4 regions of the Neobacillus phoenicis genome follow, and region 2 is predicted to be linked to each of the others. Evidence: riboswitches for the same ligand, from Rfam matches in the RefSeq annotation. Region 2 holds a riboswitch; each other region holds the start of a gene.
What was found. A riboswitch is a leader RNA that binds a small molecule or an ion and turns the genes downstream of it on or off. The one in region 2 is predicted to bind S-adenosylmethionine.
Positions count from the first base shown of each region.

Region 1 (7,868 bases), 2.6 Mb from region 2:
CTAATAAGAATCCTGCTAAGGGGACTTGCAGTTTATCTGCCAGCTTTCTACCGGCACCAAGCAATTCGAGTGAAACGCCTTCTATTTTACCTTCGTTTTGTTCAATAAAGACCCAGACCCCACGATAATCGTCTAGATTCATGTAAACCCCTCCCTGCGGCAACTGATTAATCTTTGTTATTTAGATGACTGGATTGTTAACAGATCTTTTTTCTCTATTAACAATTCCATGAGCTGCTTCACTTGCTCATCAGCAGTACCCTCAAGTCTTTTACCACCCTCTGGTCGTGGAGGTGTAAACATTTTTCCTACAATGGTCGGTGAACCCTTAAGTCCTAATTGAGAACGTTCAACATTCTCAAGATCACTTACTGCCCAGATAACAGGTTCATATCTTGCTGCACTAATCATGTTCGTCATTGGCGAGTAGTCGATTTCATTTATTTCTTTTTCAACTGTTAATAAGCAAGGTAGCTCAGACTGAATGAGTTCATATCCGCTGGTTAATTTTCTTTTGATTAAAATGGTCTTCTCCACTTGATTAACTTCTGTAACTTCAATTACATTTGTAACTGGTGGAATATCCATCCTTCTTGCGATTCCTGGTCCAACCTGTCCTGTATCTCCGTCAATCGCATGTTTCCCACAAATCACTAAATCTACTGGTAGATCCTTCCCGATTCTTTCCAATGCTTTAGATAAGGCATAACTTGTTGCAAGTGTATCTGCACCCGCAAAGGCACGATCAGAAATCAAATAACCTCTATCTGCACCTATTTCAATACTTTTTTTAATTACAGCCGTTGCCTGCGGTGGTCCCATTGACAAAACCGATATGGTACCTCCCGTTTTTTCCTTAATTTTCACAGCCTCTTGAACAGCATGTGCATCATAAGGATTTAAAATAGCCGGAGCACTTCGGCGGTCGAGTGTGTTTGTTTTAGGATTAATTTTAATGATTTTTGTATCAGGTACTTGTTTGACACATACGACAATGTGCATGTAGGACTTTCCCTCCTCCATATAGTCTAAGATTGGTGAAAGCGTTTGCTTCCTTTGGTTATAAAAAATGCTTTTATTAACGATAATATGAACCGTAACACAAGCATAGTACCAAACAATGATGGTTTTCTTTTTTTTCTTCCAAAAATCAATGAAACTTCGGATAAACTAAATAAGCATGACAAACTTGGGTAGATTCTAGGGAGTAGGATTAAAATAATGATAAAAGTTGAAGTAACGACAAATTGTGGTAAGATATGTAGTTAATCATGATGTGAGATTGTATAAATATAGCACTAATATAACTATATGAAATATTGGGATATAAACAATGATAAAAATCACAGTACTGTCTAAAATTGTAGATTTTATGATTATAAGGAAGGAGGAAAGAAATGAAGGGGTTATTTTTGGGAGTGTACTCTCTGCTTTATCTACTGGAGCTGGAGCGTTACTGATCTTATTTATTCATCATTCTATTACGCATCGATGGAAGGACGTATTGTTAGCCTTTAGTGCAGGTATTATGATGGCAGCATCTACTATTGGGTTGATTCCGGAGGCCCTCAAATATGGAGGATATCTATCCCTTTTTGTCGGTGTTTGGTTAGGGGTAGGGGTACTAACTCTCTTGGAGAAAAATATTCCCCACATGGACTTACAACATAATAAAAAGGGAATTCATTTCGATGAAAAAGCTTTGTTAATTATCGCTGCTATTACTTTACATAATATCCCTGAAGGTCTATCTGTTGGTGTAAGCTATGCATCTGTAGAAGGAGATACTGGAAATTTGATCGCATTAGCAATCGGTTTTCAAAATGCTCCAGAAGGCCTTCTTGTCGCTCTCTTTTTAATAAACCAGCAAATTAGTAAATGGAAGGCCTTCATCATAGCGACCTTAACAGGTGCTATTGAAATTGTTACTTCATTATTAGGGTATTTTTTAACTTCATTTGTTCAAGGCCTTGTTCCATATGGCCTATCTTTTGCGGCAGGTGCGATGTTATTTATCATTTATAAAGAATTAATTCCCGAAAGTCACGGAGACGGAAATGAGCGGGTATCAACCTATGCGTTTATCGTGGGGCTGTTAATTATGGTGTTAATAATTGATATTTTTTAATAGGACAAGTATCTTCTCAATGTATTTTAGCTGCTTTGTACCTCTCCAAATTCCATTTAGACTAATACTTTTGGCCAAATCATAATCATTTGTTTAAAAGCAATTATAACTTCTTCATTTGGTCTGGAAGCTTGTCCCATTACCCTATGGTAATCATTAATTAATTCATCAAGCTCTTGGCTATATTTAATTGTTTCCTCACTTGTATAGCCCAACGTGTTTGCACAATTTATCATTAATTCCCTTTTGACCCTTATCTGTTCTATCATTTCATTTTGATTAATACTATCCTTGTACAATGTTATCCTCCTACTCATTACCCTGTTACTGTAATTCACTAAAAAAGTTGACTACTTGAAGAATTATGACAAGAATTTCTTTAAAAGTAAATACATTCGCAAAAGTAGACAAAACATTCTATTTCTTTCGTTTTTCGACAAATTTCTTCGATTTTTTCAAGCTTTTACGACAATTGTCTCCGACCCCCGTCGATTGCATAATGACAAAATTTACCACGGAAAATTAGTAAGGAAAATGATTGAACAAGTATCTTTTTTATGAATGGATTATTAAGCTAATGATAAAAATTTTTCCAAAATACTTCCAACTCCGAAAAATGAATTCAAAATAGATAAAAAAACTGACTACATCTGTTGCAGTCAGTTTTCCTTTTTTAAAGTTCTACTTCTTCTTTTTCGTAAATGGGAACCCAGCCTTCGGTTGTAACAAAAATTCTTACTGCAACAACCTTTCTGTCTTCTTCAAGTGTAAAATAATGTCTTGTATTTTCTGGTACAGAGATCAAATCACCAGGATTTAAATGAACTTCAAAAAACTCTCCATCTTTACCTTGAATAACAAATACCCCGTGACCACTTACAATAAAACGAACTTCATCATCTGTGTGATGGTGCTCGTTTTTAAAATTAGTAAGTAATACGTCAAGATTTGGTGTGTTTTCAGATAATGAGATTACATCCTGTGCTTTATAACCACGTCTGGCAGAAATATCTGCGATTTCGGTTTCGAAAGTGTTTAAGATTTCTTCTTTTTCTTCATCGCTTAAAAGATATTTTTCTACTAACGTTGCTGGAAGCTTGCTAATATCCCAGTTTTCATAAATAACTTCCTGACTTTCTAGGAAGCTTGCAACTGCCTCCGGCTCGTGAATTTGATCTTCTTTCTTTTGAAATGTAATATATGCCATTATAAATCAGCCTCTCCTGTATAAGTATTTTAAATGTAATCTTCATTTTGATTTCCGCTCCAGGTGCTTCAATTCAACTTACAGCTTTAACATATTTTTCTCTTTTAAACTACCTTAAATAATTGGTATGGTTTATGTTCGAGTAACCGCAGTTGGTAACGGAATAAAAATTCAGATGCCTCTAGGATTTTTTTTGCTTCAAATGCATTCCGTCCCCACACTGTAATTCCATGGTTTCGGATTAGTACAGCACCGCTGTCTTCGGAAACATGTTCTGAAAATTTATTTGCAAGTGTAGGAATGTGTGCATAATTTCTTATAATAGGTATCTTTAAAATGGCATCCTCTTCCCATTTATCAAAAGCCTTAATTAACTCTTGACCCTTGAAGGTAACCTCTCCATGATCACCATAGACCTCTGAAATCACATTATTATCAATGGTATGAACATGAAGACTACAACCTGCTTGTGTCTTGCGATAAATCTCCACATGAAGAAGTGTCTCTGCTGACGGTTTTAAATGTGTCTCTTCTACCGGTCTGCCAAATTCATCCACTAGTAAAAAATCCTCTGCAGTCCGCTTACGTTTATCCTTCCCGCTAGCAGTCACTAAAAATTGAAGCGGATGATCACTCACTTTAATGGCAAGGTTTCCACTTGTCCCCATAAACCAATCTCTCTCTGCCAATTCATCCTTAATATCGGCTAATTCTGCCCATCTTTCCTTTAACATGTTAGCTCACCCACCTCAATTCTTTTATTTATTTCCTCGATACAATCGAAGAAAGTATGAAACCCTTGATGGTTAATACCCCATTCCATACATTTTTCCAGAAGTAAATCCCTCGCTAACACAAAGTCAGCATGTTTAGCAGCCTCTAGGTCGGTTACAGAGTCGCCTATTACGATTTTAAAACTCCCCTTTGGATTGTTCAGTTTACGCATAATACTTGGCTTACAGCAACCACAATCATTGTTACAAGAGGAATCACATTCATGTGGCCAAAGTATATTAATTGTTTCTCCAGAAAAATCAGAATGATTACAATACACTCCATCAAAAGGAGCGTATTCTGCTAGGATCGGATGGACAAAAAAGTCTATACCGCCACTTACAATATAGAGGGGAATACCCTTTTCCCGAACATACCCTACAAACTCCTTAAAGCCAGGTCGGATTTTTGCATTTTCAATTGCAAATTCCGTTATTTCTTTCTTCTTATTACTAGGCAATAAGGAAAATAATTTCCCCACACCCTCATTCACTGAAATCTGACGAGAAAGAATTGAATCCTTTATTCCCACCCATTCAGGAGGAGCAAATTGTTTCATTATAGCAATGATGTTATCACTTTCTGTAATCGTTCCATCAAAGTCACAATAAATAACCGGCTTTGTCATTTAGACCGTCACCTCGGCATTTCCCCAAAGCTGAAGTGCCTTTTTAAGTTCAGGATACTGCTCCGCTCCTACTGAGAGTGTGTTTCCCTGAAGAATAGCATCCACTGCTTGTCGGAAGGCAAGGCCACCTCCCCGAGCACCGTCTGGATGCCCATGAACGCCACCACCTGCATTTATGACTGAGTCGATTCCAAAGTCACGAATTAACAAGGATACCAACCCTGGATGTATTCCTGCTGATGGCACTGGAAAGGCCTTTTTATAAACATCCTCTTTCGTGAGTTCAGCTGCAATCGAAAGTGCAGATGTTTTTTCTAATGCCACTGTTCCATATGGTGATGGGAACAGCGATAAATCGGCACCTGCATAACGTAAAAGCTTCCCAAGAAGCAAGGAATGGGAAAAGCCATATTGGGATGAAGAAGTTAACGCGCCGCTTACTGCTGGGTGTGCCATTAAAGGCAACCCAATCTCATAATCCTCTCTTAATTCTTGGAGGACATCTAATCCATAGGAGAAGACATTAAATAATAGTAAGTCTGCTCCCAGCTCAGCCGCTTTTTTTGCCTTGTCCTTAAGTTGTGAGGTTCTCCCAGTCAGGTTTACTGCGTACAGCGTTCTATGACCAGTCTCTTCCAGAACTTCATTTAACACTTGTTTTCCTTTTGTAATTCTTTTTTCAAAAGGTGTTAATTCATTTTCAAAGAGAATCTCATCATCTTTGACTAAATCAACACCACCAAGAGCTTGCTGCTTTAACTGTTCTACCAAAAAGTGTATGTCCTTACCAAGTACGCCTTTAAAGATGCTCATCACTAATGGTCTTTCATATACGTTTATTTTCTCTCGAATTCCATCAATACCGAATCTAGGACCAGGAAAATGACTCTTCAAACGATCATCAAACTGCAAATCTAGTAATTTTATTTTTCCATCTAAGGACAGTTTTCCGAAAACAGTGGTTAAGATCGCTGGCAAGTCGGAAGAGAAGTTAATGATTGGATAGGCAATTCGAATGATGGCTAGACCTTCTCTTTCAGAGTCTTTCCCTTCAATTGAAACGACTCGGCCTTTATGCTTGCGTAATTGGTTCTGCTCGAGCTCAGGAAGATTCGTCCAAGAACCTACCGTTAATCCAAGTGCAATTTCCTCTGCTTTTTTCTCCGGATATTTTTCATCATGTACAAGATATGTGGCAATTATTTCAGACATTTTTTCAACTTCCCTTCAGAAAACATAAAAAACCTCTTCGAAAAGAAGAGGTTAGCATCACAAACTAACATCTTCTCATCTTTCAGCCAGATTGCTGCAAGATTTAGCACCGTGCTTAACATTTGTTAAGTCGGTTGCCGGGCTTCATAGGGCTTTTCCCTCCACCTGCTCTTGATAAGAAAACGATTCGTATTTATTCACTTTTATAAGTTGTTAAACTTTATTTTGGATTATCGCAAGAAAAAAAACATTTGTCAACTTATTTTTTGAACATTTCTAAACAACTAATTCTTCTGACAGCTTCAGCTAACCGTTCTTCGGATGATAATAAGCCCACACGTACAAAGCCTTCACCATATTCACCAAAACCAATACCTGGTGCGACCATAATATGTGCTTGCTCAAGTAGAATTTCAGCAAACTGTCCAGATGTGTACCCAGAAGGTACCTTAAGCCATGCAAAAAAAGAACCCTTTGGTGCGGTTACATCCCATCCTATCGATCGAAGTCCTTTAATTAATACATTTCTTCTTCGCTCATATAGTTCATTCAATTCTCTAACACATTCTTGTGACGCAATTAAGGCTGTAGCAGCCGCTTCTTGAACCGCTCCGAACAAACTTACATACAGATGATCCTGTAGGAGTTCAATCGCAGAAATCACACTTTCATTACCTACTGCAAATCCTACACGCCAGCCAGCCATATTGTAGGTTTTAGATAAAGTATAAATTTCGATTCCTACTTCTTTAGCCCCTTCGGTTTCTAGGAAGCTTATCGGTCTCTGACCGTCGAAACCAATGGCACCGTAAGCAAAATCGTGAACAACGCAAATATTTTGATCGTTTGCCAGTTTCACAGTTTCTTTGAAAAATTCTTCAGTGGCCACAGCACCGGTAGGATTATTGGGGTAATTCAAAAACATTACCTTTGCTTTTAATAACGATTCGGAAGAAAGTTCGGTGTAGTCAGGTAAAAATGCATTTTCCTCCCTCAATGGCATGGTAACCATTTCCGCTTTTGCCAGAGCCACACCTGACCAATAATCTGGATAACCGGGATCTGGTACAAGAATGGTATCCCCTGGATTCAACAAGCACTGTGGAATTTCTACAAGCCCTGCTTTTCCTCCAAAAAGGATAGCCACTTCCTTATCAGGATTGATCGTTACTCCATACTCTCTCAAGTAAAAATCAGCTGCTGCCTGTTTTAAATATCTATGCCCCTGAAACGGAGAATATTTGTGATTGATGGGATTAGCTGCCGCCTCCTGTAATTTTGACACGATATGCTCTGGTGTCGGCTGATCTGGATTTCCTTGTCCTAAATTTATCACGTCATGCCCTTCGGCAATATACTCTCCAACCTTCTTTACAAGGCCTGCAAAAAATTGTTTTGGCAGACTATTTAATAGCTCTGATGGTGGAAATTGTTTCATCACTCTCTCACCTGCTTATTCATTACAAATTTTTGTTGAAATTCTAGTCACAAATGATATAACTTTTATAACAGCTTGTAAAGAAAAAATTCTGATATTTCGAACCGGAGGGAAAATTCTTTGAAATTAAACATATCTTGTATACAAATGGATATCGCCTTTGGTAATCCATATGAAAACTATCATTCTGCTGAAAGACTGATTGAAAAAGCAATGGAAACGAAGCCTGACATTCTCGTCTTACCTGAACTCTGGACTACCGGATATGACTTAACACGGCTTGATGAAATTGCAGATGACCAAGCGATACAAACGATTCAGTTTCTACAGGAGGCAGCAAAAAAATACCAAGTTCATTTCGTTGGAGGATCCGTTGCAGCCCGCAATGATAGCGGAGTAAAAAATACTTTGATTATCATTAACAACGAAGGCCAGTTGGTTCATCAATATAGTAAATTGCATTTATTCAAGCTTATGGATG
Region 1 covers NZ_CP154847.1:4,328,851-4,336,718, forward strand. Annotated here, with positions in the region: gene AA0X95_RS22205 (electron transfer flavoprotein subunit alpha/FixB family protein) at 1-142, opposite strand, end outside; gene AA0X95_RS22210 (electron transfer flavoprotein subunit beta/FixA family protein) at 178-1,002, opposite strand; gene AA0X95_RS22215 (ZIP family metal transporter) at 1,373-2,128, shown strand; gene AA0X95_RS22220 (Spo0E family sporulation regulatory protein-aspartic acid phosphatase) at 2,185-2,427, opposite strand; gene AA0X95_RS22225 (1,2-dihydroxy-3-keto-5-methylthiopentene dioxygenase) at 2,802-3,335, opposite strand; gene AA0X95_RS22230 (methylthioribulose 1-phosphate dehydratase) at 3,440-4,069, opposite strand; gene AA0X95_RS22235 (2-hydroxy-3-keto-5-methylthiopentenyl-1-phosphate phosphatase) at 4,063-4,737, opposite strand; gene mtnW (2,3-diketo-5-methylthiopentyl-1-phosphate enolase) at 4,738-5,949, opposite strand; SAM riboswitch class I at 6,022-6,130, opposite strand; gene AA0X95_RS22245 (pyridoxal phosphate-dependent aminotransferase) at 6,209-7,387, opposite strand; gene AA0X95_RS22250 (carbon-nitrogen family hydrolase) at 7,508-7,868, shown strand, end outside.
Region 1: linked by a shared signal. The riboswitch ahead of mtnW (2,3-diketo-5-methylthiopentyl-1-phosphate enolase) and the one ahead of AA0X95_RS08315 (methionine biosynthesis PLP-dependent protein) in region 2 are both predicted to bind S-adenosylmethionine.

Region 2 (7,868 bases):
GGACCTGGATGCAATCTCCAATGTACTTCAAATTTCAAATTTTTCTTTGGATGAAAATAGGTAACATGATGATGTCGCCATTTCCAATCATTAAGGACTGTCTGAATATAATCATTTTTTTTAAAACCCTGTTCTTGAAGGATAATATCAATTCTTTCTACATCCTGAATGTGAATAAGAGCATCTAAATCAGCACAAGTTCTGAGAGAAATATCTTGATAAAGTTCTTTTGCCAATACTGGTCCTTTTAAGAAAATAAGTGGAACATTATTTTCCGCAAATAATTTAGCGAGTTTTTCCATCTGGCTGGTTAGGTGAAGCATCTGTAATACGTTTGATCTATATCTACTACCAATTTTGTCTAACAACTTTTCTGGAATATTTTTTTTATACTTGGATATTAGGATTGGATATAGTAAGGGGAAAACTCTATGATGCAAGGCTTGATTGTAGAATTCATTCCAATCAATGTCTCTAAACCAACCTTCAGATATATAATCATTTTTTATCATTTTAAAGATTAGTTTTAACTCTCTTGGAACTCTCGATATATCAAGTTTAAAATTGCTTATCATGACAATTCTCCCCTACTACCTTTTATTCTTTTAGCAAAACTACTAATGACAGTGAATTTCTCCATTCCTTCATAGCCTGTAACAAAATACGGTCCAGTCCGAAGCCATGCATGTGCAATTAACTTTCCGTTCGTATCTTTTGATGTACCTAAATATAATGTGCTTTCTATATCACGTTTCTCTAACATTTTCATAGCTGCAATGGCTTTTACAAGACACTGGCTTTCCCAAAGTGTATATTTACTCATTAAATGGATGGATTCAGCTACTCTCCTAGCCATTTTATGTTCCTTATCATTATAGATAAATGGAGTTTCTTCCATTTTCTCACCTAATAAAGGAGAAACCTTCAAAAAACTTCTCGATTTCTGAATTCTAGCCCAGCCTAGTAAAATAAATGCTTCAAACAACAACTTCTTCATTAAAAAATCTAATCCCAAAAATATACCTACTTTTCTTACTAGATTCATTTATATCCCCATCTTTATCCATTAAAATTAGATTATACTAATTTTATTAATCCCTCTTCCAAGAGTTGTTCCAAAAAAAGTTTTACCTGTTCTTCACATTGATTTTGTTCAACATCATATACTTTTACCAATTCCATAACTAATTGATTTAGAGGTTTGGGATTACTAAGCAGGTCCCAAATATCTCCACCTAACTCACCTAAATTATAATATTTGCCGTTTGTAATACTTAACATGACCTTTTCTTCTCCCATTTTGCTAACTATAATATCCTTAGATTGTTCAATTGTCTGCTCACTATAAATAATCATTTTTATCACCTATTGTTTTTAATATTGTTGAAACTAATTGTGAAGCACTAAATTTCGAAATAGGCCTACTTAACCTATATAAATTAACTTTATTTAGAATAATTGCTGATTGATTAAAGTGCCAATCTAAAAGACCCAAATGAGGAATGAGGAATTCACGATAGGTATTTTTATAGATAGTCTGAAAACCTTCTAACCCCTTTATTCCCACCAACTCAATTTTTTCATTTTCAGTCTTAGTTAACTCGAAAATTCCAGCCAATGGTATCGTTTTATCAGAGTATTGGCCTACTATAGGGACACTATATTTAGTTTTTCTTCCATAAAGAGAATTGTAAATATTTTTATCTAAGCCAAAATGATTTAGGCTATCTTCCCAAAGCTTTTGACTTGGATAGGATGGTGTTATCAATGGGATATTTTCATTAGATAAAGACAATGAAATAACATCATCAGTGAGCAGATTATAGCCTTCTCTTAAAAAGGCAGATGCAAGTGTAGATTTTCCAGCACCTGATTCCCCTACAATTGCGTATGCTTTTCCATTTATCTCTACTGCACTTCCATGTAAAGGTAGTATTTTTCTTTGTATTAAAATAACTCCCATACAGGTTCCTAAAATTATTAAACGTGCTAAGTCCTTATCAAAATCTTTCAATGGAGAAACGGTGATTTTTCTCCCATCTTCTATACTAAAAATTGCAAAATCTTCAAATTTACACATGACAATATTTGTACTCATTAAGAATCCATAATTGTTATCGGTAACACTGAACCACTTTTCGGTAAGATCATTAATACTTATTTCTATATCAAAATCTGAATTATTATCTTTTTCCATACTATGTAACTCTAAAAAGGGAATTTCACTACTTATTGAAAAACCAAAGGCCTTATAAATTTTTTTGTTCTCTATTTTTAACATTTATTTCACTCCATCATACCCTCTTCTACCAAACAGCCCTCAAATTTTTTTGAGGGCTATTTGAATATCAGTAAGTTTAAAATTAACTCATTTGTGCTTCTGCCATTGTTCCATCGCCATTTGGGTTTGGAACTGTATTACTAAGATCTTCTGTCCATGCACCATCATGCTTTGTACCCCAAAGATTCCACATAGTCATTTTTACATCTAAAGTTTCTAATGTAGGTTGCTTCCATGTCTTTTTCAATTATTTCACCCCCTTTCAAAAGAAATTATTTATTAAGTAACGATATAGAACAACGCATCTTATTATTAACTTATAGTCCATATTACCTATATCCTCTATAATAGGGCCTGATTTTTCACATCTCATTAATGCTATTTTTATTTCTTTTTTATCAATAAACTTATCTACCCTTTTATCTTTAATTAATTGTTTAACTTCACACAGTAAGTTGTCCCAATCTGGAGTAATCCTATGAATCCAATCAGCTGCTTGAATACCTCTAATTTTCTGGTTAAGCCTAATATCATCTGGTAGAATGTTCTTTGTAGATCTTCTAATCAATGCACGATCCATGCCACTCATAACGTATTGTTCTTCAGGTACAGCAAAGCAAAAACGTACAACTCTTAAATCACTAGTAGGATCACGTTTCCAAACTGAATATTTTAAGGACAATTTTGAATAAAGTGTGTTACTAGCATTATAAGGATGAATATAATCGTAAATTACTTTTCTCTGTTCGTGTATATCATTAGAAATAACGCAACCTGAATCATCAATTCCAAAACTTCTTAGTTTCTCAAAGACTAGTGTTTTCTTTGCAAATTCTAAGTTAACAATTCGCATTACTGAATTTGGTATACCTTGGAATCTCTTAAAATAGGGGAATGCTGTCCGTGCAATTATAGGAAGGTTCCCAAACCTTGCTCCACCAACTTTTTTACTGTACTGGTCTAATTCCATTGCAAGTTTAATCCATTTCAACCTCTTCAATAGTACTGCATAATAGTTCATTGAGTTCCCCCAAGAAATTGTAGAATTACCCACATCCCCATTAAGCAATACTCTAACATCTTCTAAACTTGCTTTTTCAAAAGTTCCTTTTAGCCAGAAAGAGTTTTCAATAAATTTATAGGGCATTTCATTGACTTCTAACATTTCATCTATCTCTGTATACGAACTTATTCCCTCAAAATCATAATAATGGTCATTAATTCCGCCTATATAATCGACAGTCTTTTTAATAAATGGCCTTTCATCTGCCATAAATCTTTTGGATGTAAAATCAATAAAATCCCCTGGTGGTATATAACTAAAGGTATGTAATACTTTATTTACTTTTTTTAGCTCTTTAGCAGCAAATCCAACAACTGCGCCTGAATCTAACCCTCCACTTAAATGGGAGCCTACATTCCGATGTGTTCTGAGCCTGTCTTTAACCGCTTTATTGAATATCTCCTGAAAAGCTTCAACATATTCAAAATCCTTTTTAAATTTAATCTTTTTATCTGAAAAATATTTCCCATATTTTGATATGTTTATCTTACCTTTTTCAATTTTTATACTATGAAATGGTGGGACTTGATTAATATTTAAGTAAGGTGTCATCGTAGCATCTACGGTATCAATTAATAAGGATAAGACCAAAAATTCAGCTAACCATTTCTCATTTAGTATCTTATTAACGTGGGGCAAAGATATAATAGGTTCAATAACAGTACAGAATGTGAAACTAGAATTTTCTTTATAATAGTAAAGAGTACGATATCCTAAAGGATCCCTAGCCCCAAAAAGTTTCTGCTTCTTTTCATCCCATATCATAAAAGCAAAATCACCAACTAAGTACTTTGGTGCATCTTCCTCCCACTTATAATAGGAAAGTAAGATTAGTTCACTATCAGTGATATCTTTTCTTTTCCCTTTATCAACTTGTAATCTCTCAAATAACTCTTCACGATTGTCAATAATTGCATCCGCAGTAATCGCTAGTTTTCGATCATGGTCATAATACGGGAGCTTTTCACCAAGAGACTCAGGTGTGATCCACTGTGCATGGCAGCCAAGGAAGACTTTGTCGTTATGCCAAGTTTGAATATCATCGGCCGGATATTTTTCTAGTGCTTTCATTATCCTGTTCCCATGTTCTAGATTGATAGGCTCATCATTCAAATGATAAATTCCGGCTATTGCGCTCATCTTTTCCTCCTGCCAGGCTATAAAAATTTATAACGTCTATTATTCACATGTTCACTAAAAAGAACAGTTAAGCCATACTTAAATATCAGGAATCAAATCTAATCCTTTTTTCCTGACATTTATCGTAATTTAATTAATAAAACTACTTTCTATGTAACATATCACCTATACTGGTTCTTTATCAAGAACGTTCGTTATAACTAATAATAAATCCATAAACTATTACTGTCAACAAATTTTAAGATAATAAAATAAATATTTTGTCTCTCCGTTGTATAACTCAAATTTCCTCAATAGTTAAAAACAAATTGACATCCCCATCAATCTGTAGTAAATTTTATAAATAATCTAAATAATTGATTTCTTATCAAGAGAGGTTGAGGGAATGGCCCTGCGACGCCTCAGCAACCTTCAATGAATGGTTTGTTCATTGAAAAGGTGCTAAGTCCTGCAAATTTTACTAATTTGCAAGATAAGAAGAATGACAAGTGTGTCGTACATACAAAAGTCTTCTTCTTATAAGAAGACTTTTTTTATTTATCTGAAAGCTTTAACGCCCTGTAGCATTAAAGTAGGCAATCTAAACCCTAATTACATCAAACTTTAAGGAGTGTGCATTATGTACAAAATTGACACGAAACTAGCCCAAATTGGAAACCGCAGCGAGTCTGCAACAGGTACAGTGAACCCGCCTGTTTATTTTTCTACTGCTTATCGACACGAAGGCATCGGACAATCAACAGGGTTTGACTATAGTCGAACAGGGAACCCAACGCGTCAGCTCCTGGAAAAAACAATTGCTGATTTAGAAGCTGGTGATCAAGGTTTTGCCTGCAGTTCAGGTATGGCTGCTATTTTCACGATTCTTTCCTTATTTCAATCGGGAGATGAATGGCTGGTAAGCGAGGATTTATATGGCGGTACCTATCGCTTATTAGAACAAGGCTTTAAAAAATGGGGATTAAACACTCAATATGTAAATACCTGTTGTCCAGAAGAAATCGAAGGGAAGATTACTCCACAAACAAAGGCCATTTTTTTGGAGACTCCTACTAATCCCCTCATGCAGCAATCGGACATTGCCGCTGTTTCTCAAATTGCCAAGAAGCACGGGATTCTTTTGATTGTTGATAATACCTTCTATACCCCACTATTACAGCAACCGATTAAACTCGGGGCTGATATCGTTATTCATAGTGCAACGAAATACCTGGGTGGTCATAACGATGTACTTGCAGGATTGATTGTCGCTAAAGGAAAGGAACTATGTGAAGCATTAGCTTTTCATCATAATGGTGCGGGTGGTGTACTTAGCCCGTTCGATTCCTGGCTGTTAATGCGCGGAATGAAAACCCTGTCGCTTCGAATGGACAGACACGAAAAAAATGCAAAAGCGGTGGTGGAGTTTCTTTCCAATCATGAAGGAGTGACAGATGTTCTATATCCTGGACGCGGCGGAATGGTCTCTTTCCGAGTAAAAGCTGAAGCATGGGTAAATCCATTCCTACAAGGATTATCTCTTATTACATTTGCAGAAAGTCTCGGTGGAACGGAGAGCTTTATTACGTATCCTGCTACACAAACACATGCGGATATTCCGGAAGAAATTCGAATTCAATCCGGAGTATGTAATCGATTATTGCGTTTTTCCGTCGGGATTGAAGATGCACAAGACTTAATTGAAGACTTGAAAAAGGCTTTCGCAAATGTGAAAGAAGGAGTGATTGCGTAATGTCACACGAAGAATATAGCTTTGCAACCAGACTTCTTCATAATCAGCATAAAGTGGACCCGACAACGGGTGCGGTTAGTGTTCCCATTCAGCATGCATCCACCTTCCACCAATTTGATTTCGACCAGTTCGGTAAATACGATTATGGTCGCAGCTTAAATCCAACAAGAGAAGCGCTTGAGGATGTGATTGCAGAACTTGAGGGTGGTGTAAAAGGCTTTGCTTTTTCTTCTGGTATGGCCGCCATTTCTACTGCGTTCCTTCTGCTTTCAGCTGGGGATCATATTATCGTTACCGAAGATGTGTATGGTGGTACGTTCCGGATGGTCACACAGGTCCTTTCCCGGCTCGGTATTGAACATACCTTTGTGGATATGACCAATTTAGACGAAGTAAAACAAGCGATTCAGCCAAATACAAAAGCGTTATATGTGGAAACACCCTCCAATCCATTAATGAAAGTGACTGATATTGAGGCAATTAGCAGTTTAGCAAAGGAAATTGACGCGTTAACCTTTGTTGATAATACGTTTCTTACCCCTTCTCATCAAAAGCCTTTGGAATTAGGGGCTGATGTGGTCCTGCATAGCGCAACGAAATTTTTATCTGGGCATAGCGATGTCGTGGCGGGTCTCGCTGTGGTTAAGGATGAAGACTTGGCGAAAAGATTAGGCTTTTTACAGAATGGATTTGGTGCTATATTGGGCGTCCAAGATGCTTGGCTCGTGCTAAGAGGGATAAAGACACTTCATGTTCGTCTAGAACAATCGCAGAAATCAGCTATTAAACTCGCAGAATTTTTAGCTGAACATCCGCTTGTGAAAAAGGTGCATTATCCTGGGCTCGAAAGTCACCCACAATATCACATCCAGAACAAGCAAGCAGCGGGGCCGGGAGCTGTCTTATCGTTTGAATTAGAAAGTGAAGATGCGCTCCGAACCTTTTTGGCCAATGTAGAAATCCCTGTTTTCGCTGTCAGCCTGGGAGCAGTCGAATCGATTCTCTCCTATCCGGCGAAAATGTCACATGCCGCCATGCCGCAAGAGGAAAGAGAAAAACGCGGGATTACTAATAGCCTCGTCCGACTATCGGTTGGACTTGAAAATCCAGATGATCTAATTAAGGATTTTTCCCAAGCGTTTGAGAAAGTTAATCGAAGTCAATTAGTATTCGAGCGGGGAGAATAGCGATGAGCTTTTTAGAAAAATTAAAAAATCAAATCTTAATAGCCGATGGAGCCATGGGTACTTTATTGTATTCGTACGGAAAGGATAGTTGTTTAGAGGAACTAAACCTTTCCCAGGCAGAACATATCCAGTCGATCCATCAAGCATATATTGATGCCGGTGCTGATGTCATTCAGACCAACACATATGCCGCCAATTATTTAAAGCTACAGCGATATGGTTTGGAGGATTCTGTAAAGGAAATTAACAGTGCTGCCGTAGCTATTGCTAAAAGAGCCGCTGCAAATAAACAAGCATACGTCCTTGGAACGATTGGCGGGAATCGAGGAATTAAACCGGATTCAATCACCATTGAAGAATTAAAACGAAGCTTCCGCGAACAATTGTATTGCCTTCTCCTTGAAGGCGTAGACGGTTTGTTACTTGAAACCTTTTACGATTTAGAAGAACTTGAAACGATTTTAA
Region 2 covers NZ_CP154847.1:1,618,029-1,625,896, reverse strand. Annotated here, with positions in the region: gene AA0X95_RS08345 (nucleotidyltransferase family protein) at 1-575, opposite strand, end outside; gene AA0X95_RS08340 (lasso peptide biosynthesis B2 protein) at 572-1,045, opposite strand; gene AA0X95_RS08335 (lasso peptide biosynthesis PqqD family chaperone) at 1,078-1,356, opposite strand; gene AA0X95_RS08330 (aldolase) at 1,343-2,281, opposite strand; gene AA0X95_RS08325 (paeninodin family lasso peptide) at 2,364-2,528, opposite strand; gene AA0X95_RS08320 (asparagine synthase-related protein) at 2,544-4,484, opposite strand; SAM riboswitch class I at 4,846-4,963, shown strand; gene AA0X95_RS08315 (methionine biosynthesis PLP-dependent protein) at 5,104-6,216, shown strand; gene metC (cystathionine beta-lyase) at 6,216-7,403, shown strand; gene AA0X95_RS08305 (bifunctional homocysteine S-methyltransferase/methylenetetrahydrofolate reductase) at 7,406-7,868, shown strand, end outside.

Region 3 (7,868 bases), 2.2 Mb from region 2:
CAGCGTGACTTTAAGATGGCTGACCGTGCCGGCGGCTATCATGACAGCAAAACTAAGCTGTAAGTGAAGGAATTCGATAAGTATACCAAAAATTAATTTAAATTTTTTCCATTAATGACCCCCTTTCTAATTGTAAAAGCTATTAGGGAGTGAGAGATTCCTTTCTCCCTCTAGCTTAAATTTGAAAGGGGTTTTAGTAATGGGTCGTATGCATAATGGAGGTTCTCACAAAAATAATAAAAGCTCACTTCCACAAACACCGAAAAATTTGAAGTCTGATGGCAACGATGTAGAATACTCTCAAGAATTTGCTGATCACGCAGATCTTGAAGCACAAGCCCGTGCTAATGCCGCTAACCAACGTGTGAAGAATAAGAAAAGATAAGCATACAAAAAGAGAAGCAGGCTTTGCCCTGCTTCTTAAAGTATATAAAAGGGGGGAAAATAAATGGTATTTCAGCGAGTTCTAATGAGAGATTTCAGCGTGCTAAGCTGTTAGAACTCGGTATTACTGTTAGTTGGTATTCACATTCCTTGCAGGTGCCTTTTTGATATAGTCTTTGATGAAAGGGACTGCATAACGGTCAAGTCCGAAGTAATAAACACCAGTTCCTACGAAAAGAAGAATCATTGCTGCTGTATAAAGAATTGGGTTCGTGCTTGTTGTGCCTGCCAGCATGAAGTTTAAGTTCATAAACGCACCGGCGATTAATGCTGGAAGAGTCGCTAAACCGACAACTAATCCTAAACCAACAAGTAATTCTCCCCAAGGAATTAATACGTTAAAGATCTGAACATTTGGAATAGCAAATTGTTGTAAGAAATCTGCGTACCAGGCTTGCACTGCTGGATGATCACCAGTTGCATTTGCGAGTGCTCCTTTTAAAAATCCGCCAGCGTCAAATCCACCTGTTAATTTATGATAGCCCGCTTCAATCCATTGTAAACCAAGCCAAACTCTTAAAACTGTCCAAACAACTGCTGCTTGAGGGGTTTTATACCATCTCATCACAATCATCTCCATTTATTTTTTTGTGAAATATTTCACAAATTAATATAATAATAATTACTTTCCCCTATCGATGAGGGGTGTTCAGCTAGCTGTTTATGTAGGGAAGTTAGTTTGTGCTTCTTGGTTTGTGAATTGTTTCACTATCTTCTCTACACTTATAATATACTCTCCTGTACTTTAAATGACAACGGCTTTCACAGTTTCTTAACATATTAATGTTAGAAAATTGAATAGAATGTGAACTTACTAAGTTGTTTATATTAGAATCGTGCTTCTACATAGTTGTGGATAAATATTCTGACTTTTGTGGATATTGTGAATAAGTCTGTGGAATACCTTTAAACCGGGACTTTTGATGTTGATAACGCAGTGGATAAACACGGAAAATTCGTGACTATTGAATTAAATTTTTACATTTTGTTCAAATAAAAAAGTAGTTCTAGTGGTTTGCTACTTCTACTTTTCCTTCTTCTCTCTGAAAATAGTAGATTTAGAGGTTTGCTACTTCTACTTTTTCCTTCTTCTCTATGAAAAAAGTAGATCTAGGACCTTGCTACTTCTACTTTTTCCTTCTTTTCTCTATAAAAAGTAGATCTAGAGCCTCGATACTTCTACTTTTTCCTTCTTTTCTCTAAAAAAAGTGGATCTAGACCCTGGCTTTCTTAAAATGAAAAAAAAGAGCCATATAGCTCTTTCATTATTTGTAGACTCTTATAAAGCCTTAAGCGTTTTTATTTGTTTCACTCTCTCGTATTCTCCTATAATCGGATAATAGATAAGATTATTTTGTTTGGCCAGAAGGGCAATTTCTCTATCTGTCGCTTTGATTACAAACGTTTCCTCCGCCACTTCTTCAATCCAAGTAATGGAAGGAGTCACCTGTTTATGCTTCACTCCATGCACCAGCCACGTTTCCTTCTTGTCACTCTTACTAAACCCCGTTACCGCTACTTGAGAACACGTATTATTCTGTTTAACTGGGGAATTTTTACACACATAGACTAAATCCTCAATTACCGCACTCGCTGTAGGAAACATTCCCGCTCCTGGTCCCTGAAGTGTAATCTCTCCAACTATATCAGATTGGACATTTACTGCATTCTGGACGCCTTCTACATGGTAAAAAGGATGTTCTTTACTCAATAGGGCTGGATTGACAGTTGCAATAATTTGATCACCTAACCTTGTAATACTCGCAATATGCTTAAACCTTAGCCCTGCATTTTCTGCAGCATCAATCAATTCACTTGTTATTGAAGTAATCCCTTCACGTTTAACATCCTGCCAATTGGGTTCTTTTCCAAAAGCCAGTCTGCTTAAAATCATGGTTTTATAAAAAGCATCAAAGCCCTCCACGTCATTTGTCGGGTCAGCTTCAGCATAGCCATTCTCTTGTGCTAATACTAACGCCTGTGCAAATGACTGCTTTTTCTCCCTCATTTCTGTGAGGATAAAATTGGAGGTGCCATTGAGAATTCCTCGAATTTGCTTCACACGATTAATGTTTAATAACTGTCTAAGTGTTTGTATAACGGGAATTCCTCCAGCAACAGTAGCTTCAAAACCAACCGAAACTTTCTTCTCCTCTGCCAGTTCAAGCAGTTCTTTCCCGTGGTGGGCGAACATTTCTTTATTCGCTGTAATGATGTGGCATCCACGCTCAATCGCTGATTTCAAAAATGTAAAAGTTGGCTCTTTGTCAACAATAGCCTCCACAACAACATCAAGCTGCTCGAGGTTTAAGATATCCGCAAAGTCTGTTGTTACTAATACATTTTGACTAATATTTCTCTTTTTTTGCGTGTTTCTGATGAGAACAGCGGCAACTTCAACCTTCTTGCCTAATGCAGCAGTGAGCTCCTCACTGTGTGATTGTATTGTTCGATATACTCCTTCTCCAACTGTTCCAAATCCAAGGATTGCCACTTTGATTACAGACACATACATCCATCCCTTCACTTCACGAATTTTGACACGAAGCTTCTTTATTTTTACAAAAGAAAAACCCTCTTCAATAAGAAGAGGGTTGGTTTCCTCCTCTTATCTATCAGGTTAAATAATAACCTGCAGGAATTAGCACCTTTTCAAGGAATACCTTGAAGGTTGCCGGGTTTCATCGGGCCTAGTCCCTCCACCACTCTGGATAAGAGTTTTTATTTGATTTTTAATTAAATTTCCAAGTTATAAAGAGAATTTTAGTTGATGCAATGTTAAATGTCAATATATTCTTTCTATTCTAACTATCGTATCCCTGTAAATCTGGCATGCTCTTCTTTTACTAAGTTGATAAAATTCTCTTTCTCAAAATCCATACTGGTAATCATTTTAATATTATTCTCATTACTTAAGAACCGTTTCACCTTCCTGTTTTGGTGAATGATGTATGCGTATCTAACATCCTTTTCCAGTAAAGTAAACCACTCTTCTTCCCTTAATCTGATTATATTTTTTTCAAATTTCGATTTCGGGGACCAATCAGGAATGAAAAATTCAATGACTTCCCCTGCTAGATCAAATAGCAAATCAATAATAAAACCACTAATGGAAATTCACTCCTTACATATTTTATATCGTTTCGCGTACTGAGTGATTTAACTCTTTTATCTTATTTTTCTTCTGTTCGCTTCATTCAATATTATCCATGTTATCTTATATTTTCAGTTATAATAAAAATACTAATTACTCCCTCTTTTACTTGAATCTCGTAGGTCGCAACTTTATAGTTATAACTTCTAAATGTTTTGGATTTTCATTAATATTATTTTCTACCTCTAACTTATGCTGCATAATGATTTGTTTTCTTTGCTGCAAGGTTTCATTCCCTAATTCATAAAGATCCATATATTTTTTATATTAGAAAAATGCATTCCTGTCAAAATAGTTTTTTATTACAGGAACTGATTTATTTGACGTACGAATAGACTGATACAGCTGTTTATGAAATGCCCTCTATAAAGATAAGTGTCTACGATACTCCATCCAAAAAAGCCCGCCAATTAGGGGGGCCTTTTTAGTCTTCTTTAGTTAAAGAACGCTGATAGCAAGCTTTATATATAATATAGACGCTACCGAAATTACCTACCCCAATAGGGACGCCGCTTTTTGATCAAGGTAATAGTGGATGTTTTCATGCTGCTGAAGCACGCTTGCAGGATTAGTATTGGTAACAGGTCCTTCAATGGTAGCTTTCACAATCTCTGCCTTTTTTTCGCCGTTCGCAAGAAGGAAGATCGTCCGGCTGTTTAAAAGATGCTTCACCCCAAGTGTAATGCCTTGCTTCAGTTCCTTTTTCTCCTCAAAGTATTTCTGTCCTACACTCTGAGTGGTCTCATCAAGGTCGATAACATGGGATTTCAGGCCGAAGTCCACTCCCGGTTCATTGAAACCTAGGTGTCCGTTCATTCCGATTCCAAGAATCATCAGGTCAAATCCGCCGTATTTTTCGACCAGTTCATCTTTCTTTTTACATTCATTTTCCAGATCTTCGCTCATTGTATCAAATAAGTGAATGTTTTCTTTCTTGGCATTCACTTGATGAAAAAAATTACTGTTCAAAAATAGCTGACAGCTTCCTATATCCTCCGGACCTACTCCTACCCAATCATCGAGTCCGATGAAAGTAGCCTGTGAGAAGTCCACACGCCCAAGCTTGTATGCCTGAACGAGATAACTGAGCATTTCTTTCGGCGTGTCTCCTCCTGGAATACAAAGAACACTGTTAGGTTTACTATTAAGCAGACTGATGATTTCCTCTGCTGCGTTTTTTGACATTTCTTCATATGTGTCATATACATGTACGTTCATTCTTTCACTCCTCCTGCGGTCATGCTTGAGACCAATTGTTTTTGGAATAGAGCCACGATGATGAGCGGAGGAAGTGTCGCCAAGATTCCGCCTGTCGCGATCATACCGTAATCGACCGCGTTCTTCCCGCTAAATTCAGCAATGGCTACCGATATAGTCTTTGATTCAAGGCTTGAGGTAAACAATAGACTGAAAAAGAACTCCTCCCAAGTCAAAAGAAAACTCAATACGCCAGTCGCTAGAATCCCCGGACGTACAATCGGGATGACGACCTTCCATAAAGTCTGAAGCCTTGAGGCTCCGTCGATCATCGCAGCTTCCTCAAGCTCCTTTGGGAAACTGCGGAAATAGCTCTGCATCACCCATATGACATACGGGATAACAAACGTTAGGTCAAGAAGTACCAAGGTCCATTTTTGATCCAGCATTCCAAGTTCCGATAAAATCAGGTACAAAGGAATTACGATTACAACTGGCGGAATCATATAGGAAAACAAAAACACATATGTGATGCTGTTCCGGAAAGGAAACTGGTAACGAGCGATACTATAGGCTGCAAGGCTTCCTACAACTAAACTGATAATCATTACAGTGATGCCAACGAAAAGGGTATTCCCCATGGCTATTTTGAAAGTATAGGCCATCTCGTTCCCTTCATTCGTGAAGATGTCCACATACCGGCTGAATGTAAGATGATCCGGAATCCATTTCAGAGGGACCTTTGTTAGATCCCTTTGAAAGGAAATGCTCGAAATGAAGAGCCACAGGTAAGGAGCAATGGTGAAAAAGGTGACGAGTAAAGCAAACGTATATTGCAGTGTTTTGAATCGTTTTGAATATCTCACCCTACTCCTCTCCTTTCTTCAAGGTCTTCACGTAAACAAAGGTAAGAATAGCCACCATAATGGCAATCAGGTACGATATCGTCGCACCCTTCGAGTAATTCACTTCTACAAAACTTGTTAGATAAGCCTCGTAGGTAAGTGTCAAGGTTCCGTTTGCAGGACCTCCCCGTGTGGTCGCATAGATGATGTCGAAAACCTTGAAAAGGTCCATAGTCCTCATAACGAGTACGACCAGGATGGTTGGCTTTAAGTAAGGAAGCGTCAGGTGATAAAATCTTTTTAAAAGGCCTGCCCCGTCCATCATGGCTGCTTCGTACACACTCTTGTTTGCCATTTGGAGGCTTGCCAGCATGAAAATCGCCACAAGAGGGGTCATTTTCCAGCTGTCGGCAAACATCACCATGTGGATCGCAACCCATGGGTCTCCGAGCCAACTTTTGTATTCGTCGATGAGGCCGATTTGACTTAAAAAGGCATTCAACGCCCCATATTCTGGGTGATAAATCCACTTCCACATCGCCCCGTTTACGATCGTCGGAACTGCCCAAGGTATAATAAATATACTCCGGAGGAACGTCTTACCTCTTAAATCCTCATTTAATAAAAGGGCAATTAGTATCCCTAGGCTCAGTTGAAGGAAGAGAGAGAATCCAGTAAAGTATGCAGTTCTTCCTACAGTCTCCCAAAATCCTTGATCCCCTAACAATTGTTTGTAATTATCGATTCCCACCATTTCGCCATAGGACGAACTGGTGATGTCCATGTTTTGGAACGTGTACCAAAAGGTTTGGAGAAGAGGGAAGAGGACGATCCCGAATACCAATATGGCGGCCGGTACGATCAATAGCAAGGCGAAGGTTCTATCTTTGATTGGTCTCATTTTCCCACCTCATCTTTCTGTCTCAAAAGGGAGGAATCTCCTCCCTTTATACTATTATTTGCTTGAGATTTCTTCTGCTTTTTTCTGAAGGATGTCCATAGTTTCCTCCGGGGTCTGCTTCCCTAAAAGGGATTTTTGGACTTCCACTTGAATCTCTGTTGAAAGTGCTCCGTACCAAGGCACGCGAGGGCGGTTTTCAAGCTGTGCATACTGGGTCTTTGATGCAGCAACCACTTCTGGGTTTGTATCGATTACCTTTTGTTCTTCATAAAGGCTCTTCCAAATTGGAAGGGCATTTTTCGCATAGTTTTTTTGTACATCTTTCGAAGACAGGTACTGGATGTACTTCCAAGCTTCGTCGACATGTTTGCTTCCACTTGTCACACTAAGTCCCATTCCGCCGTTCACACTCATTGGGATAGGTGCAATCCCTACTTTCCCAGCAACTGATGATTCCTTTTCATCGTTAGCCATGTTGTACATATAAGTCCAGTTCAAAGCAAAGGCCGCTTTTCCGCTTGAGAATACTCCGCGAACGTCTTCTTCCAGGTATTCCGTTGATTTTGGATCGGTCAGTTTCTCATTCAACGTTTCAGTCATGTACTTAAGGGCCGCAACGTTTTTCGGATCGTTCAACGTCGGTTTTCCACTCTCATCAGTCATTTTTCCACCGAATGAAGAGGTGATGGCCGTGAAATCACATACAAGTGCTTCCGCCTGGCTCCAGCTCCATACAATTGGATAAGGGACCAATTTTTTCTCTTGGATGACCTTTGCCTGTTCATTCAATTCATCAAAATTTGTCGGAGGATTTTGGATTCCTGCTTTCTCTAGAATTTCCTTATTATAGAAAAGGAATTTGGTATCGTTTAGCCATGGCATTCCGTACACTTTGCCGTCATATGATACACTGTCGATGGCCCCAGTGAAAATGTCGGATTTATCGTCACTTTTCAATTTATCGGTTACGTCCTTTACAAATCCCGCTTTCGCAAATTTCGCAGTCCACGGAGCATCAATGACCACTACATCGTATCCTCCGCTTTTTGCACTTGTCTGGATCTTTTGCTCAAGTGCTTCATATGGGGCGAATGTTGCCTTAATTTTAATGTTCGGATTGTTCTTTTCGAACTCTTTCGTAATGTTATTCACGTCTTCTTCACTATATCCGGCCTGTTTCATGAAAAGTGCGTTCAATGTAACCTTTCCATCCTTTTCCCCTTTCGAACAGCCGATGATCCCAGTGATAAGGATCAAAATCATACTCATCAGAAACCACTTTTTCATGTTTATTCCCCCTCTAATATTGTTCTACTTGCATAAAAGC
Region 3 covers NZ_CP154847.1:4,743,476-4,751,343, forward strand. Annotated here, with positions in the region: gene AA0X95_RS24315 (YfhE family protein) at 1-63, shown strand, start outside; gene AA0X95_RS24320 (YfhD family protein) at 200-385, shown strand; gene AA0X95_RS24325 (DoxX family membrane protein) at 515-1,009, opposite strand; gene AA0X95_RS24330 (homoserine dehydrogenase) at 1,724-2,953, opposite strand; SAM riboswitch class I at 3,050-3,162, opposite strand; gene AA0X95_RS24335 (glucosamine-6-phosphate deaminase) at 4,091-4,816, opposite strand; gene AA0X95_RS24340 (carbohydrate ABC transporter permease) at 4,813-5,661, opposite strand; gene AA0X95_RS24345 (carbohydrate ABC transporter permease) at 5,663-6,424, opposite strand; gene AA0X95_RS24350 (ABC transporter substrate-binding protein) at 6,596-7,828, opposite strand; gene AA0X95_RS24355 (ROK family transcriptional regulator) at 7,842-7,868, opposite strand, start outside.
Region 3: linked by a shared signal. The riboswitch ahead of AA0X95_RS24330 (homoserine dehydrogenase) and the one ahead of AA0X95_RS08315 (methionine biosynthesis PLP-dependent protein) in region 2 are both predicted to bind S-adenosylmethionine.

Region 4 (7,868 bases), 480 kb from region 2:
GTGTTATACACGGATACAACAAAGGGAGAGAACTTTCAGCCGTTCGTTACGGAGGTCAAAAAGTCGGGTGTTCATTTTAAAAAAGTCACCGATGAATCCAAGGCGAAAAAAGACGTGCAGCAAAGTAAAGTGGATGGCTATGTCAAGGTAACTGATGAGGGTGTACAGTTGTATCTCAATAATGGCAGCAGCATCGAAGGAAACATCCTTCAAGGTATGCTTTCTGCTTATGTGGATCAATACAATATTGCTACTGAAATCATGAAGACGGCACCGGATAAAATGGAAGCAGCGTTTTCTCGCGACAGCCAAGCGAATTTTATCAAAGAAACTTCGCTTCAACCGGATAAGCAGCCGAGTTCGATGGACTATTACGCGATTGTGATTACGACAATGATTATCCTGTACGGAGCGATGTCGGCCAGTTCGTTAATTGTGGAAGAACGAGTGAGAGGGACAGCCAATCGTCTAATTGCCTCTCCGATTAGAAAGAGTGAAATTTTTATCGGAAAAGTACTTGGAAGTCTTGTCAGCAGTAGTTTATCTGCCTTGCTGGTGGTTCAGCTGAGCAAGCTGTTATTCCATGCGAATTGGGGCGATCATGAAGGACTGGTTTACCTGGTTCTTTTGACAGAAATTATTTTTGCGGTGAGCTTAGGGATTGGAATCAGCTTTTTGGCAAAAACACATGCCGCTCCAAAAGTGATCATTACACTCGTTGCCCAGTTATCCTCCTTCTTTGGCGGGTCCTATTTAAGGATTGTGAATCCTGAGGGTTTCTTCAAATTTATTACGGAGCTTTCTCCCCTTACTTGGATGAACAACGGGCTAATGAAATTAATTTATGCGAATGACCTATCTGCGGCCATCCCTGCAATCACGATCAACATGGCTGGGTCACTCCTCTTTTTAGTAATAGCGGTTATCTCTTTAAAACGACGGGAGGGGCTATAAATGAAAGATATCCTCTGGTTAATTCAAAACACATTAAGTATGACGTTTCGCAAACGAAAAAATGTAATCATGTTCTTGTTAATGCCTTTGGTGGGAATTTTCATTGCCCTTCTTGCCTATGGCGGAAATCAAACACCGACCCTAACGGTGGGCGTCGTGAATCAAGACAAGGGTGAGATCACGGACGATACGATTCAATTTCTCAAGGGGTTAGAGAATGTGAAGGTATCCGAGGTGGAGGCAGCAGAGGGTAAGTCGCAGATTACATCCGGCAAGCTAGACTCTGTGATTACCTTTGAAAAAGGATTCTCAGAAAGCGTGCTGAAGGGTTCGCCTGACCATATTGAGATTAGCTCCATAAAAGGGGCTGCGGTGACAGGATTCGTGAAGTCCTATTTATATCAATATATCAATAATGTAGCAACGATCAGTCGTGCGGCGGACGGAAATCAGCCGAAGTTCGAACAGATGGTGAAGGACTATCAGCAAAGCGGATATAAGCTTGCGACCCATTCGGTGGAAGATGCTTCAAAAAATAAGCTTATGACCAACCAAGCGATTGGGTTCCTGATTATGATCATGATGATGTCGGCAGTTAATCTATCTGAGATTATTTTGTTGGAAAAAGAACAGCGGACGTATTACCGCTTATTATCGACACCGATCAATGCGAGGAAGTATTTATTCGCGAATGTGGTCGTGAATATGATTGTGATGACGATCCAGGTGTTAATCACGTTAACCATTATGAGAACGGTCTTTGATATGGGCGTGAATGTGTCCATTTGGGAAGCCGCGTTTGTTATGATTCTCTTTTCCTTGATTTCTGTCGGCTTGTCATTAGTGATTATTTCTTTCGCCAACAACCGAAGTGCGGCGGGCGCATTGCAAAACTTAGTGATCACTCCAACTGTCATGCTGTCCGGCTGCTTCTGGCCAGTTGAAGTCATGCCGAAATCCTTGCAAAAAATCGCTGAATTCCTGCCGCAGCGCTGGACACTAGACACACTCACTAAATTGCAGGAAGGAAGCACCTTCAGCGGCCTGTACCTACACTACATCATCCTATTCGCCTTTGCAGCTGCCTTCTTCCTGATCGCCGTGTATCGGTTCAGCAGAAACAACACCACACAGAACTTTATCTAAAAGAGCGGGGACAGTCCCCCGGCGCTTTAGCGCAACGGGGGACTGTCCCCCAAATTTTTTTTTGACGCCCTAAATAGTTGATATAATAATAATGGAAACACTTACAATGGTAGAATATTATTTTTTGACGATTGACAATATAGGAATAGATTAGTAATATCAAAAATATTAAAAAAAACTAATAATTCTTATCGAGAGTGACCGAGGGACTTGGCCCTATGACGTCCGGCAACCCCCTAACCGGGAAGGTGCCAATTCCAGCAGAATGAACTTCATTCTGAAAGATAAGCTTGAAATAATCGTTTGTATTTCGATGCTCCTTTCAGATGAAAGGGGCATTTTTTGTATGGAAAAAGACCAACTGGGTCATAGCAAGCTTACTAGACAAACATTATCTTAAAATATCATTTATAAAAAGAGGACATCATTATGATTGAAATTCGTCAGTTAACAAAAGAATATAAAACAAAAAATGGCACGGTCAAGGGAGTGGATGACGTTTCTTTAACGGTTCAACGAGGCGAAATCTATGGCATCGTCGGCTACTCAGGTGCGGGTAAAAGCTCGTTACTCCGTTGCATCAACCTATTGGAGCGGCCCACTTCAGGCAGCATTACTGTCGACGGAACAGACCTTACTTCCTTAAAAGGGGAAAAGCTCCGCTTAGCCCGCCTAAAGATTGGCATGATTTTTCAACACTTTTATCTTATCAGCCAGAAGACAGTGTATGAGAACATTGCTTTTTCACTGAAAGCAGCCAACTATCCGAAGAATGAAATCAGCACCCGTGTCATGGAATTACTAGAAACGGTGGGACTTGCGGATAAGCGCGATGTGTATCCAGCCCAGCTGAGTGGAGGGCAAAAGCAACGGGTAGGAATTGCTCGGGCACTCGCCAATAATCCATCGGTTTTACTTTGTGATGAAGCAACCTCCGCCCTTGATCCGACCACAACCAAGTCGATCTTGAATCTATTAAAAAGGATCAACAGGGAGCTTAACATTACAATTATTTTGATCACACATGAGATGGATGTAGTCAAAGAAATTTGCCACCGGATGGCGATCATGCAAGACGGCAAGGTCATTGAAGAGGGTGCGGTGTATGACATTTTCGCCAACCCTCGAGCAGAATTAACCAAGGAGTTTATTGATAGTGTAGTATCTTTTGATATTCCAGAAGCAATTCTATCTAGCTGTGAAGGACCCATTATCAAGGTGTTGTTTAAAGGAAAAGTTGCCGGAGAGGGGGTCATTTCCGATATGCTGCAGAAATTCAGCGTAAAAGGAAATTTCCTGCATGGTTCGATTGAATACATTCAGGAACTGCCCTTGGGTATTTTCATTATGGAACTGAAGGGTAAGAAGGAAGAAGTTTTATCCGCACTTCAATACATCGAAGACCGGGCAGCGCAAGTGGAGGTGTTACGTAATGGGCTTTGATTTTCAGCATCTGGTGGAGTTAATTCCAGATATCAATACTGCTTTTATGCAAACGATTTATATGATTGTGATTTCCTTAGCGATTAGCATCGTCATTGGCCTTCCAGTGGGAATCCTATTATTTGTCACAGACAAAGGCTTGTTTTTACAAAATCGCTTGATTCAAGTGATCATGGGATTCTTGGTGAACTTGATCCGTTCGATTCCATTTATTATATTGCTGGTGGCGCTAATTCCATTAACCAACTTCATCGTTGGTTCGACGATTGGTCCAACAGCAGCAAGTGTTTCGCTATCGGTGGCGGCGATTCCGTTCTTTGCCCGAATTGTTGAAACGGCATTAAGGGAAATTGACAAGGGGGTCATCGAAGCAGCGATTGCTGCGGGAGCAACGCCAACCATGATTATTAAGGATGTCCTGCTCCTTGAAGCGAGATCAGGAATCATCTCTGGTATTACGTTGACCCTTATTAGTTTAATTGGATTCTCGGCGATGGCCGGTACAGTCGGCGGAGGCGGAATTGGAGATTTAGCGATTCGCTTTGGGTATTACCGCTATGACAATACCATCATGATTGCCACTGTCGTTATATTAATTATTTTAGTTCAGGTTATTCAACTGCTTGGTGATTACATTGCCAAAGTTGTCGATAAAAGAAGATAAAGAAAGAAGGAAAAAGTCATGAAAAAATGGTTTTTAGCAATGGTGTTAGTTTTACTCGTAGGTGCGTTAGCAGCATGCGGCAGCAGTTCAGAAAGCAAAGACAAAGCAGAGGCAAAATCAAAGGACATCAAATTAGGGGCAACTGCTGGTCCGTATAGCGATATGTTGAAGGAAGCAATTGTTCCTGGGTTAGAAAAGAAGGGCTACAAAGTGGAGATTGTGGAATTCAGCGATTATATCCAACCAAACAAAGCGTTAGATAATGGGGATATCCAAGCAAACCTATTCCAGCATTCTATCTATCTAAAGAATTTTGCGAAGGAAAACAATATGAAGTTGTCTACATTGATTTCTGTACCAACTGCACCAATGGGGCTTTACTCAAAGAAATACAAATCACTGGATGAAGTAAAAGACGGAGCAACCGTTACGCTTCCAAATGATCCAACAAATGCGGCTCGTGCCTTAAATACGCTTCGTGATGAAGGCTTAATTAAAATCAACGAAAGTGCCGACCCGTTAAAAGTTTCTGAGAAGGACATTGTTGAAAATAAGAAAAACCTGAAGTTCCAGGCGATTGAAGCAGGACAGCTACCTCGATCTGTGGACAGTGTCGATTTAGCCGCAGTTCCTGGTAACTTCGCATTAGCGGCAAAAATGAACTTACTTGATGCATTAGCACTTGAAAACATGCTTGATTCGTATCGTAATATTGTAGCGGTGAAAACAGAAAACAAAGATTCTCAACTTGCAAAAGATATTAAAGAAGTTGTGGAATCTGCAGACTTTGAAAAAGTTATCGATGAGAAGTTCAAGGGCTTTGGGAAGCCGGAGTGGATGAAGAAATAGGGGAACGAAAAAAGACGCTGAAAAAAGCGTCTTTTTTTAATAAAAGAGTGGCTAACCCCAATTAAAAACTCTGGGGTTAGCTACATTCTAGTTTTCAACAACAGGTATTCTCTTAATCTCTGGATCTATAAAGATATCGTATTCATCTAAGCTTTTTGTAGAGAACTCTGAAACTACTGCTCCTTCTGGACCGGCTTGGAACCAGTGTGGTGTATTAGGTAATAGGGTGTATTGTTGTCCTGGCTTTAGTTCAATTTCATTCCAAACGGTAAAGTATTCTTCTTTATCTTCAGGAATTGTTGCCTGGGGATTGTCAGCTTTCACACCTGGCACATATAAGTAGACCGTACCATAGCGACATCTAAAGGTTTCTTCCTTCCCTATGTATTCGCCAACAGGTGGATGGATGTGTTCAGGACATGTTTGTTTAGGTAACAGTACAAGATCTTTTGCACAGCATCGGTCCGTATTTACGTAAACAACAAGCTGTAACCCGAATTCACGAATTCTACCAAGACCAAAATCTGCCACTTCAAAGTTTTCAACTTCATCGTCTGTTAATAAAATTCCAGCTTTTTCAAGATATTTTAAACTTTCACTGCGAATTAAATCGTACTCCGCTTTTTTCATTCTACTTCCTCCTCTTTAGTAATATTGATAAGCCTCTTAATGTCAGTATTAATCCAATCACTTGTAACATCCATGCCTAATATACAGGTCTGTTTAACCAAAATTCATATTATCAAAAATGGTTTAACCAGAATTCTGCTGAAGCTGAATTTTGGTTAAATTCATGTGTATTGTCGACATGGATGAAGGGCCATCATTCACTTAAACTAACAATAGAAAATGAAAGTGTTTACAAAACTGACAATTATGAAAATAGGAGATGGGTAAATTGGTAAGAAAAATGACAGTGCCTCCAATGGAACTAGTTGACTATGAAGGGCCAGACACACAACTTTGTGCTGTTATGACAGATGTAGGGAATATTGAAGTGAAAAGGGCAAAAATACCTGAACCTGCTGACAATGAAGTCAGAATTAAAGTAAAATGGGTTGGAATTTGCGGAAGTGATGTAGAGGTATATCGCGGAGCAAGAGAACCTGAGTTTATCACTTATCCGACTAGACTTGGGCATGAGGTTGCAGGTGTTGTGGATAAGGTGGGGAAAAATATTATTGGGATTAAAGAAGGAGATCATGTTGCCCTACGATATGTGTGGGGAGCATTTGCAGAGTATGTTTGCTGCAGTCCTTTCGCTGTAAAAGTACTACCAAAGGATTTTCCTTTAATAGAAGGTTCACTTATTGAGGTGTTGCCAGCTTTGTTATCTGCTGCAGAAAATGCCGACATTTCACCGAATAAGAATGTGTTAATTATGGGACAGGGTGTAAGCGGTCTTGCCTTAACACAGGTGGTTAATTTATACAGCCCTCGAAATTTAGTTGTTACTGATTTATTTGATGAAAAACTTGAACTTGCAAAAAAGTATGGGGCAACACATACGTATAAGATGCCATCACCGGATGCTAGAACAATGGATATTGTGGGAGAGGACTTCCCTGAGGGATTTGATATCGTCATTCCTTGCTTACTAGAGGGTTCTGGAATGGTTGATGCGATTGACGCTGCTGCCCAAAATGGCCGAATTGTAATGTATGGCTGTATTGGGACATGTCATAAACCAGTTGATTTCTTTAAAGTTCACAAGAAGCGTCTGGATATCTTCTCTACAGAACCAAAACGAGATATCGATAATAGAAGATATTTTGATGAGGGCTTAAAGTTAGTTCTTGATGGATTAGTCAATACAAAGGAAACGATTACTCATATCTTCCCTCTATCAAGAGTGGATGAAGCGTTTAAAATTCGTAATGAACATAAAGGAGATACGATTCATGTAATGATAGATTGTGAGGTGAATCGAGAGGGAAGCGATGAGTAAAACAGGTTGCTTTTACTGCGACAAGGATGAGCAATTAACCAATCTAATGATAGAAATAAGCAAGCTTCCGTCCTCTATACTTTACTTGAATAGAGATCAAACTCATAAAGGGAGATGCATAATTGCCTTTCACTCCCATAAGAGGGAGCTGTTTGAACTGTCAGAAGTAGAACTAACAGCTTTTATGAAGGACGTTTCCATTGCGGCGGAAGCGATTCAAAGGGCATTTAAGGCTGATAAAATTAATTATGCTATCTATGGCGACCTTGTCTCTCATCTCCATTTTCATTTAGTTCCTAAATACGAAGGGGGACCTGAATGGGGAGAGGCATTTGTAAACAGCCCTATATCCAGATTATTAATGAAGGATAGTGACAATAGAGAGAGAATTGAAGGCATTTTAGAACAGCTAAAAATCGTGAGGGGGATTTAGATGAAGAAATCTTTATTGAAAAAGTTGGCAGTGCCTATTACCGTCATGTCATTAGCCATTTCCATCATAGGCTGTAGTGCAGAGGAGAGCAGTACAAGTAGTAAAGGAGATGGAAAAAGCAAGGCAACAGGTGAAAAAATCACTCTTCGCCTTTCCGAGGCACAAGTGGACGATTATCCAGATTCTCTAGCTGAAAAGGAATTTGCTAAAATCGTTGAACAAAAATCAGATGGACGTATTAAAATTGACGTCTACACTGCAGGACAGCTGGGAGATGAAAAAACAACTATTGAGCAGACCCAGGTAGGAGTTATTGACATGGGAAGGGCGAATGCAGGTCCTCTAACACAGTTTGCTGATAAATTTGGTGTATTTAGTTTCCCATTCCTATTTAATAGCCGTGATCACATGTGGAAGGCAATTGATAATGG
Region 4 covers NZ_CP154847.1:1,138,212-1,146,079, forward strand. Annotated here, with positions in the region: gene AA0X95_RS06040 (ABC transporter permease) at 1-954, shown strand, start outside; gene AA0X95_RS06045 (ABC transporter permease) at 955-2,100, shown strand; SAM riboswitch class I at 2,286-2,391, shown strand; gene AA0X95_RS06050 (methionine ABC transporter ATP-binding protein) at 2,530-3,543, shown strand; gene AA0X95_RS06055 (methionine ABC transporter permease) at 3,533-4,207, shown strand; gene AA0X95_RS06060 (MetQ/NlpA family ABC transporter substrate-binding protein) at 4,226-5,056, shown strand; gene AA0X95_RS06065 (D-lyxose/D-mannose family sugar isomerase) at 5,144-5,686, opposite strand; gene AA0X95_RS06070 (zinc-dependent alcohol dehydrogenase) at 5,955-7,004, shown strand; gene AA0X95_RS06075 (HIT family protein) at 6,997-7,437, shown strand; gene AA0X95_RS06080 (TRAP transporter substrate-binding protein) at 7,438-7,868, shown strand, end outside.
Region 4: linked by a shared signal. The riboswitch ahead of AA0X95_RS06050 (methionine ABC transporter ATP-binding protein) and the one ahead of AA0X95_RS08315 (methionine biosynthesis PLP-dependent protein) in region 2 are both predicted to bind S-adenosylmethionine.